2 regions of the Dryocola baronae genome follow, and region 1 is predicted to be linked to the other one. Evidence: predicted binding sites of a transcription regulator. Region 1 holds the regulator's gene; the other holds the start of a gene.
The links. The regulator PurR, encoded in region 1, represses purine synthesis genes. The targets are predictions, from matches to a motif close to CANGCAAACGTTTGCNTG.

Region 1 (4,208 bases):
CCAGGGGCGCGGCACAGCCGATCACGTTGGCGTTTACGTCGGCAACGGCAAGTTCATCCAGTCCCCGCGCAGCGGTCGCGACATCCAGATTACCTCGCTTAGCGAAGACTACTGGCAGCGCCACTATGTCGGCGCGAAACGCGTCATGACGCCAAAAACCATTCGTTAATCCCTCCCCCTGCCCTTCAACGGGCAGGGTTTCTTCTCCTTTTGCTTATCCTTTCAATTTGTTACCCTAAAGCCACACTAAATGTGGTTATTTAGCTGTGTTCAAAATAATAAGGAGTTTGCAATGTCGTTCGAATTACCTGCATTACCGTATGCGAAAGATGCACTGGTTCCCCATATCTCCGCAGAAACGCTGGAATACCATTACGGCAAACATCATCAAACCTACGTCACTAACCTGAACAATCTGGTGAAGGGCAGCGCGTTTGAGGGTAAATCACTGGAAGAGATCGTGCGCACTTCTGAAGGCGGCGTGTTCAATAACGCAGCGCAGGTGTGGAACCACACGTTTTACTGGAACTGCCTGGCACCCAACGCGGGCGGCGAACCAACGGGCGTTGTGCTGGACGCCATCAACGCTTCATTTGGCAGCTTTGCGGAATTTAAACAGCAGTTTACCGACGCAGCAGTGAAGAACTTCGGCGCGGGATGGACCTGGCTTGTGAAGCGCCCGGACAACAGCCTGGCTATCGTTTCGACCTCAAACGCGGGCACGCCGCTTACAACCGACGCGAAGCCGCTGCTGACGGTAGACGTGTGGGAACATGCTTATTACATCGATTACCGCAACGCCCGCCCTAACTATCTTGAGCATTTCTGGGCGCTGGTGAACTGGGAATTTGTAGCGAAAAACCTGGCGGCTTAAGAGTCGGTGGTTTTTGGTGGATGGCGCTAGCGCTTATTCACCCTACTAAATGCCAAATCTGTAGGTCGAATAAACGAAGTGCCATCCGACATAATGATTATTCGCCCCACCGTTCATCGGCCTTCCGTAGGTCGGATAAGCGCAGCGCCATCCGACAAAAAACAAAAAATTAAGGCCGCAAACGCGGCCTCTTTAAATCAGTGCAGAACGGCGGTTAAGGCACCTGCAACAATCAGGCTCAGAACGATAACCGTGGTGATGACGGAAAATTTCAGATCGGTGCTCATCGTTAATCTCCTTTTAATACCCTACAAACGGTGTGTAGCGTGATTTTCCCACAATCAGCGGCAAAAATCCTCCTGGATTTATGATGATATTGGTTTTCCCTCTTCCACTTTGAGAAAAGATAAGCCAAAATCCCTCGCTAATTTACTGCGTACAATCAATTCAACGCCCTCCTCCCGTTTTATGTCGCCTTCCCGACATGCCGCAGCCCAAAAGTTGCCCAGGAGTTAGCGAACGCAAACGTTTAACAGACGAATTATCAGGAGTTTACGATATGGCCTGGAGTGACATCTAATGGCGACAATCAAGGACGTGGCGAAACGCGCAAACGTTTCCACTACAACCGTGTCACATGTTATTAACAAAACCCGTTTTGTGGCGGAAGAAACGCGCAACGCGGTCTGGGCGGCTATCAAAGAATTACACTATTCGCCGAGCGCCGTTGCGCGCAGCCTGAAAGTTAATCACACCAAAACGATTGGCCTGCTTGCCACCTCCAGCGAAGCACCCTATTTCGCCGAAATCATTGAAGCGGTGGAAAACAGCTGCTTTGAAAAGGGCTACACCCTGATTCTTGGCAACGCGCACAACAACTTCGAAAAGCAGCGCGCCTACCTGTCGATGATGGCGCAAAAGCGCGTCGACGGCCTGCTGGTGATGTGCTCAGAATACCCGGATACCCTGCTGACCATGCTTGAAGAGTATCGCCATATTCCGATGGTGGTCATGGACTGGGGCGAAGCGCGCGCGGACTTCACCGACTCCGTGGTTGATAACGCCTTCCACGGCGGCTATTTGGCCGGGCGTTATCTTATCGAACGCGGCCACCGTGAAATCGGCGCCATTCCCGGGCAGATGGAACGTAATACCGGCGGCGGCCGCCATGCTGGCTTTATGAAGGCGCTGGAAGAGGCGAAAATCGCCATTCCGGAAAATTGGATAGTCCAGGGCGATTTCGAGCCGGAATCCGGCTACCGCGCCATGCAGCAGATCCTCGGCCAGTCCCATCGCCCTACCGCCGTCTTCTGCGGCGGCGATATTATGGCCATGGGCGCGATTTGTGCAGCGGACGAAATGGGCCTGCGCGTGCCGCAGGATATCTCAATTATCGGCTATGACAACGTGCGCAACGCCCGCTATTTCTCCCCGGCGCTGACCACCATTCATCAGCCAAAAGAGACGCTGGGCGAAACGGCCTTCAACATGCTGCTTGACCGCATAGTGAATAAACGCGAAGAGTCGCAGATGATTGAAGTTCATCCTCGCCTGATTGAGCGCCGTTCCGTAGCGGACGGGCCGTTCCGCGACTACCGCCGTTAATCCTCCGTCCGAGCCTGAAGTCCCGCTTCAGGCTCCCTTAACCACTCCTGATTCATCGTCTCGCTATCCCCCAGATAATCTAGCAGCCAGCTCAGTGCCGGAGAGGCGTCATTTTGCCGCCAGGTCAGGCAGCAGGCCGCGTCCGGAAACGGGTTCTCCAGCGCCAGCTCTCGCCACGCGCCGCTGACAAGCCAGGGTCTGGCGATATGCGACGGCACCATGCCGATACACAGCCCCGCGCTCAGGCAGTCCGATCCTGACTCCCAGTCCGGCACCACGACGCGATGCTGGTTGTCCAGCAGCCAGGTGATGCGTTTTGGCAACGAGCGGGAGGTATCCTCCAGTACCAGCGAAGGCCACGAACGCAGCTCCTCGTCGCTCAGCGCGCCCTCACGCTGCGCCAGCGGGTGTTCCGCTGCCACCACGCAGCGCCAGCTCAGCGCGCCCATATCGCGAAACGCGTACCGTCCACCCACCGGAATGGCCTGTGTTGCGCCAATCGCGACCTCTACCCGCCCGTCGGCCAGCGCGTCCCACACGCCGTTGAACACCTCCTGAAAAACGCGCAGTTCGATATCAGGGAAGTGGCGATAGAAATCCAGCACCAGCTGGCGCGTGCGCTCGGGCTTGACGATATTATCGACGGCGATAGCCAGGTGCCCGCGCCATCCGTTAGCGATCTGCTGGCACTGTTGCCGCGTCGTCATCATTTTTTTGATAACAGAACGTCCTTCCTTTAAAAAGAAGGCCCCGGCGGGCGTAAGCTCAACGTCCCTGTGGCGGCGCTCAAACAGCGGAACGGCCAGCCAGTCCTCGAGCTGCCGCACCGTATAGCTGATGGCAGAAGGGACACGGTGCAGCTCCTGCGCCGCGCCGCTAAAACTGCCGTTACGCGCCACGGCGTCTATGACTTCCAGCGAATATTCTGACCACATATTTCTGCCTGCAAATTTTTTGAACGCAATCTACAAATATTAGCGTTTCACAAGCCGGTTTGCACTCCGTACACTCTCGCCGCTATTAACCTGCAAATAACTCAAGAGAAAATTATGCAACCATCAAAAGGATTTCTTATCTGGTTGGCCGGGCTGAGCGTGCTGGGGTTCCTCGCCACCGATATGTATCTGCCAGCCTTTGCCGCTATCCAGCAGGATCTGAACACCGAAGCCTCCGCCGTCAGCGCAAGCCTGAGCCTGTTCCTGGCGGGCTTCGCCTTCGCGCAGCTGATGTGGGGACCGATGTCCGATCGCTTCGGGCGTAAACCGGTTCTGCTGATTGGTTTAGGTATTTTCGCCGTAAGCTGCATCGGCATGCTGTGGGTCGAAAGCGCAACCGCGCTGCTCGTGCTGCGCTTTATTCAGGCGGTGGGCGTATGTTCCGCGGCCGTTAGCTGGCAGGCACTGGTGACCGACTACTATCCGGCAAGCCGTGCTAACCGCATCTTCGCCACGATTATGCCGCTGGTCGGGCTTTCCCCGGCGCTGGCTCCGCTGCTGGGCAGTTGGATCCTCAACCACTTCGAATGGCAGGCTATTTTCGCCACCCTGTTCGCCATCACCCTGCTGCTGATGATCCCAACGCTGCGCCTTAAGCCGCGCACCCAGCATCATCCGCAGACCGATGAAAACCGCGTGAGCTTCCTTTCCCTGCTGCGCTCGCGCGTTTATAGCGGCAACGTGCTGGTTTACGCCGCCTGTTCCGCGAGCTTCTTCGCATGGCTTACCGGTTC
Region 2 (4,208 bases), 200 kb from region 1:
GCCACCGCGAGGCGGTAGCGGCCCGTTCCGCGAAAGTCGCTCAGCGGCTGGAAATCCTCGGCCAGTGCCAGAAAGGCGCTATCGAGCGTTTGAGCATCCAACGGCTGGCCGAGTAACGCCTGTTCGCACCGCCTGGCGCGCGCAGGGGTTGCGGCCATGCCGCCAAAGGCAATCATCGCGCTCATTACCACGCCTTCGTTAAGGTGCAGGTTAAACGCGCCGAAAACCGTTGATATGTCGTCATCGCGGCGTTTAGAAACCTTCCATGCGGCAAATGCAGGTGACACTGTCACGCGTGGAATGACGATATGGCTGATGAACTCCCCCGGTTCGAGCGCCGTTTTACGGTAGGCGAGGAAGAAGTCGCTGACCGGCAGCGTGCGGGTTTGTGCGCCGGCGCGCAGTTCAAGCGTGGCGTTCAACGCCAGCAGCATTGGGGCAAGGTCGCCGATTGGCGAAGCGTTCGCCAGATTTCCCGCCACGGTGGCGTGGTTGCGGATCTGGCGCGAGGCAAAGCGTTCCAGCACGCGAGCAAAGACCGGCAGCGCCCGTTGCAGCGCGCGCTGGCACTCCTCAAGCGTCGCCGTCGCGCCGATGCGGATTTCCTCTTCGCTTATGACGATAGCCTTCAGCTCTTCCACCTGGTTCATGGCAATCATCAGCGGCAGCGTTTGATACCGCTGGGTGATGCCGAGGGCCAGATCGGTGCCGCCAGCGAGCAGCCGCGCCTGCGGGTTTTGCGCGTAAAGCGTGGCCAGTTCCGCCAGGCTTTTGGGCAGCAGGCAGCGGCTGGATTTTTGCAGGATGGCCGTTTCAGCGGTTTTCAGCGCCTTTAGCCGCGCAAGGGTCTGCGGCTGGGCGCGCGCGAATTTATCATCGCGGGTTTTGCAGGCCAGCTCCGCCGCTTCGACTATCGGACGATAGCCGGTGCAGCGGCACAGGTTTCCGCCGAGGTGCTGTTCGATATCGTGCAGGGTCGCTTCGCTGTGCGACTTTTGCAGCGCGAACGCCGACATAACGAAGCCCGGCGTGCAGAAGCCGCACTGCGACGCGTGGCAGTCCGCCATCGCCTGCTGCACCGGGTGAAGCGTGCCGTTATCGGCAAGATCCTCTACCGTCAGGAGCTGTTTGCCGTCGAGCTGGGCGATAAGCGTGATGCAGCCGTTCGCCGTGTCGTAGCGCAGGGTGTCGCCGTCCACGCGGCCCAGCACTACCGTGCAGGCACCGCAGTCCCCGGAGGCGCAGCCTTCTTTTGTACCGCAGCGATACTCCACGCCCCGCAGCCAGCCGAGCACGGTGGTGTTAGGATCGACGTCGCTGAGGGTTTTCAGCGTCTGGTTGAGCAGGAATCGGATCATACCGCCACCTCCAGCGCGTCGCGCCGCCAGACGCATTTGCCGTCCACCCAGGTTTGCCAGATGTTGCGGTCGTCGCCCAGCGTCATCAGCATAAATAGCCGTTCGTAAATATCGCGGCTGTTGGCGTAGCGCAGCTTTTGCAGCGCGGTCACCGCCGGGTCGAGCACGACAAAATCCGCCTCTTTGCCGGTCTGGAAGTTGCCAATTTTGTCATCCAGATCCAGCGCGTGCGCACCGCCGAGCGTGGCGTGATAGAAGGCTTCGCTGGCGCACAGGCGATAGCTTTGCAGCTGGGCAACTTTGTACGCCTCCGCAAGCGTTTGCAGCATGTTGAAGGTGGTTCCCGCGCCGACGTCGGTGCCAATGCCCATCCGCACGCCCTTCTCGCGGCATTTTTTGAGATTGAACAGCCCGCTGCCGAGGAACAGGTTGGAGGTTGGGCAGAAGGCCAGCGAGGAGTCGGTGCGGTGCAGGCAGTCCCATTCGCACTCCTGAAGATGGATGCCGTGGGCGAAGACGCTGCGCCTGCCGGTGAGGTTGTAGTGGTGATACACGCCGAGGTAGCTGTCGTGTTCGGGCCACAGCGATTTTACCCACGCCACTTCGTCGCTATTTTCGCTGAGGTGCGTGTGCAGCCAGGTGTCCGGAAACTCTTCGCGCAGCTTTTGCACCGCGCCTAGCAGTTCCGGTGAGGACGTCGGCGCGAACCTTGGCGTCAGGGCATAGTTCAGCCGCCCGCGTCGGTGCCAGCGCAGGATCAGGTCGCGGGTTTGGCGATAGCTTTGCTCGGGCGTTTCCGTCAGGTAGTCCGGCGCGTTCCTGTCCATCATCACCTTTCCGGCGATCATGCGCATGCCGACGCGTTCCGCCGCGCTGAATAACGCGTTGACGGACTGCGGGTGAACGGTGCCGAACACCAGCGCGGTGGTGGTACCGTTGCTGAGCAGCTGGCTGAGGAAAAAGGCCGACATGCGCGCGGCGTGGTCGTGGCTGACGTACTGGCCTTCCACCGGGAAGGTGTAGGCCTGCAGCCATTCAAGGAGCTGCTCGCCGTAGGCGCCGATCATTTCGGTTTGCGGATAGTGAAGATGCGTGTCGACAAAGCCCGGAATAATCAGCCTGCCGCGAAAGTCCAGATAATCCCCGTCGTGAAGCAGCTGGCTGCGCCCTTCCTCCCACGGCATAAGCCCGGTAACGGTGCCGCCGTTCAGAAACAGCAGGCCGTCTTCAATATGGCGGGCGTGCGCGGCGAGTTCTTGCGCCGAAGCCCCAGGCCGGGTGATATCAAAAAATTCGGCGCGTAGCGCCTGCGTGTAGTTAACGACCATCGCAGTTCCTGCCGTGAGTCCATGAATAGTTAATTGATTGTTGCAAACTTGATGCCATTATTAGCAATCGGTTGCCTATTCCAGAACGATCCGCAGGGCCGTTTTGAGCTACGCTTGTTGCACCTAAAAGCAGCACGGCGGCAGGCTTCTGCACCAGGCCCGCGCAGCGTGTTGTAACAAAACTTCAATTATCGTAAGACCCCGTGGCGTGCTAAGGTATTACGACATAAAAAGCGTTGAGGAACAGTGACATGATTATTATGGTAACCGGCGCAACCGCTGGATTTGGTGAGAGCATTACCCGTCGTTTCGTGGCTAACGGCCATAAAGTTATCGCGACCGGTCGTCGCCACGAGCGCCTGATCGAGCTGAAAGACGAACTGGGCGACAGCATTCTGACGCTGCAGCTCGACGTGCGTAACCGCGCGGCCATCGAACAGGCGATGGAAAATCTGCCCGCCGAGTGGCGCGATATCGATGTGCTGGTGAACAATGCCGGGCTTGCGCTGGGCATGGAACCGGCGCACAAGGCCGACCCGGACGACTGGGAAACCATGATCGATACCAACAACAAAGGCCTGGTTTACATGACCCGCGCCGTGCTGCCGGGCATGGTTGAACGCAACCGTGGGCATATCATCAACATCGGCTCTACCGCCGGCAGCTGGCCGTATGCCGGTGGCAACGTTTATGGCGCGACCAAAGCCTTCGTGCGCCAGTTCAGCCTCAATCTGCGTACCGATCTGCACAAAACCGCCATCCGCGTGACGGATATCGAACCGGGCCTGGTGGGCGGCACCGAGTTTTCCAACGTGCGCTTTAAGGGCGACGACGGTAAGGCGGGCAAAACTTACGAAAACGCTAACGCGCTGACGCCAGAAGACGTGTCGGAAGCGGTCTGGTGGGTGGCTAATCTGCCAAAACACGTCAACATCAATACCTTAGAAATGATGCCGGTGAGCCAGACCTTCGCCGGACTGAGCGTTCACCGCGAGGAATAACGCCTGCCCCATACCCGGAACCCCCGTCCGGGTATGGGCGATTTACCAAATAAGTGTTAAATTTGGTTAGGTTTTTTCTAAATAAGAAACAGCGTCATGCCATCACCTTCGGTTCTTAATCCTACGCAGCCGGTTAACCAACAAATTTACCGTATTCTGCGCAGCGATATTGTTCGTTGCCTGATTCCTCCGGGTACCCCGCTTTCCGAAAAGGAAGTTTCCGTTCGCTTTAACGTTTCACGCCAGCCGGTGCGAGAGGCTTTTATCAAGCTTGCCGAAACGGGGCTGGTGCAGATTCGCCCGCAGCGCGGCACCTACGTGAATAAGATTTCCGTGAACCACGTGAAGAACGGCTGCTTTATTCGCGAGGCCATCGAACGCGCGGTGGTAAAACGTGCGGCAAGCATGGCGACGGATAGCCATCTGTATATGCTCGAACAGCTGCTGAGCCAGCAGCGCGTCGCCATCCAGCGCGGCCAGCTTGACGATTTCTTCCAGCTTGACGACGAGTTCCATGAACA

Region 2: guaD (guanine deaminase) is a predicted target of PurR. The motif match lies at 2,747-2,764, and genes of this name have one in related genera.

The regions. Positions count from the first base shown of each region.
Region 1 covers NZ_JBINNY010000001.1:2,272,985-2,277,192, reverse strand. Annotated here, with positions in the region: gene ACSPHG_RS10735 (C40 family peptidase) at 1-169, shown strand, start outside; gene sodB (superoxide dismutase [Fe]) at 293-874, shown strand; gene cydH (cytochrome bd-I oxidase subunit CydH) at 1,072-1,161, opposite strand; gene purR (HTH-type transcriptional repressor PurR) at 1,454-2,479, shown strand; gene punR (DNA-binding transcriptional activator PunR) at 2,476-3,414, opposite strand; gene punC (purine nucleoside transporter PunC) at 3,529-4,208, shown strand, end outside.
Region 2 covers NZ_JBINNY010000001.1:2,472,332-2,476,539, reverse strand. Annotated here, with positions in the region: gene xdhA (xanthine dehydrogenase small subunit) at 1-1,358, opposite strand, end outside; gene guaD (guanine deaminase) at 1,355-2,686, opposite strand; gene ydfG (bifunctional NADP-dependent 3-hydroxy acid dehydrogenase/3-hydroxypropionate dehydrogenase YdfG) at 2,938-3,687, shown strand; gene ACSPHG_RS11635 (GntR family transcriptional regulator) at 3,784-4,208, shown strand, end outside.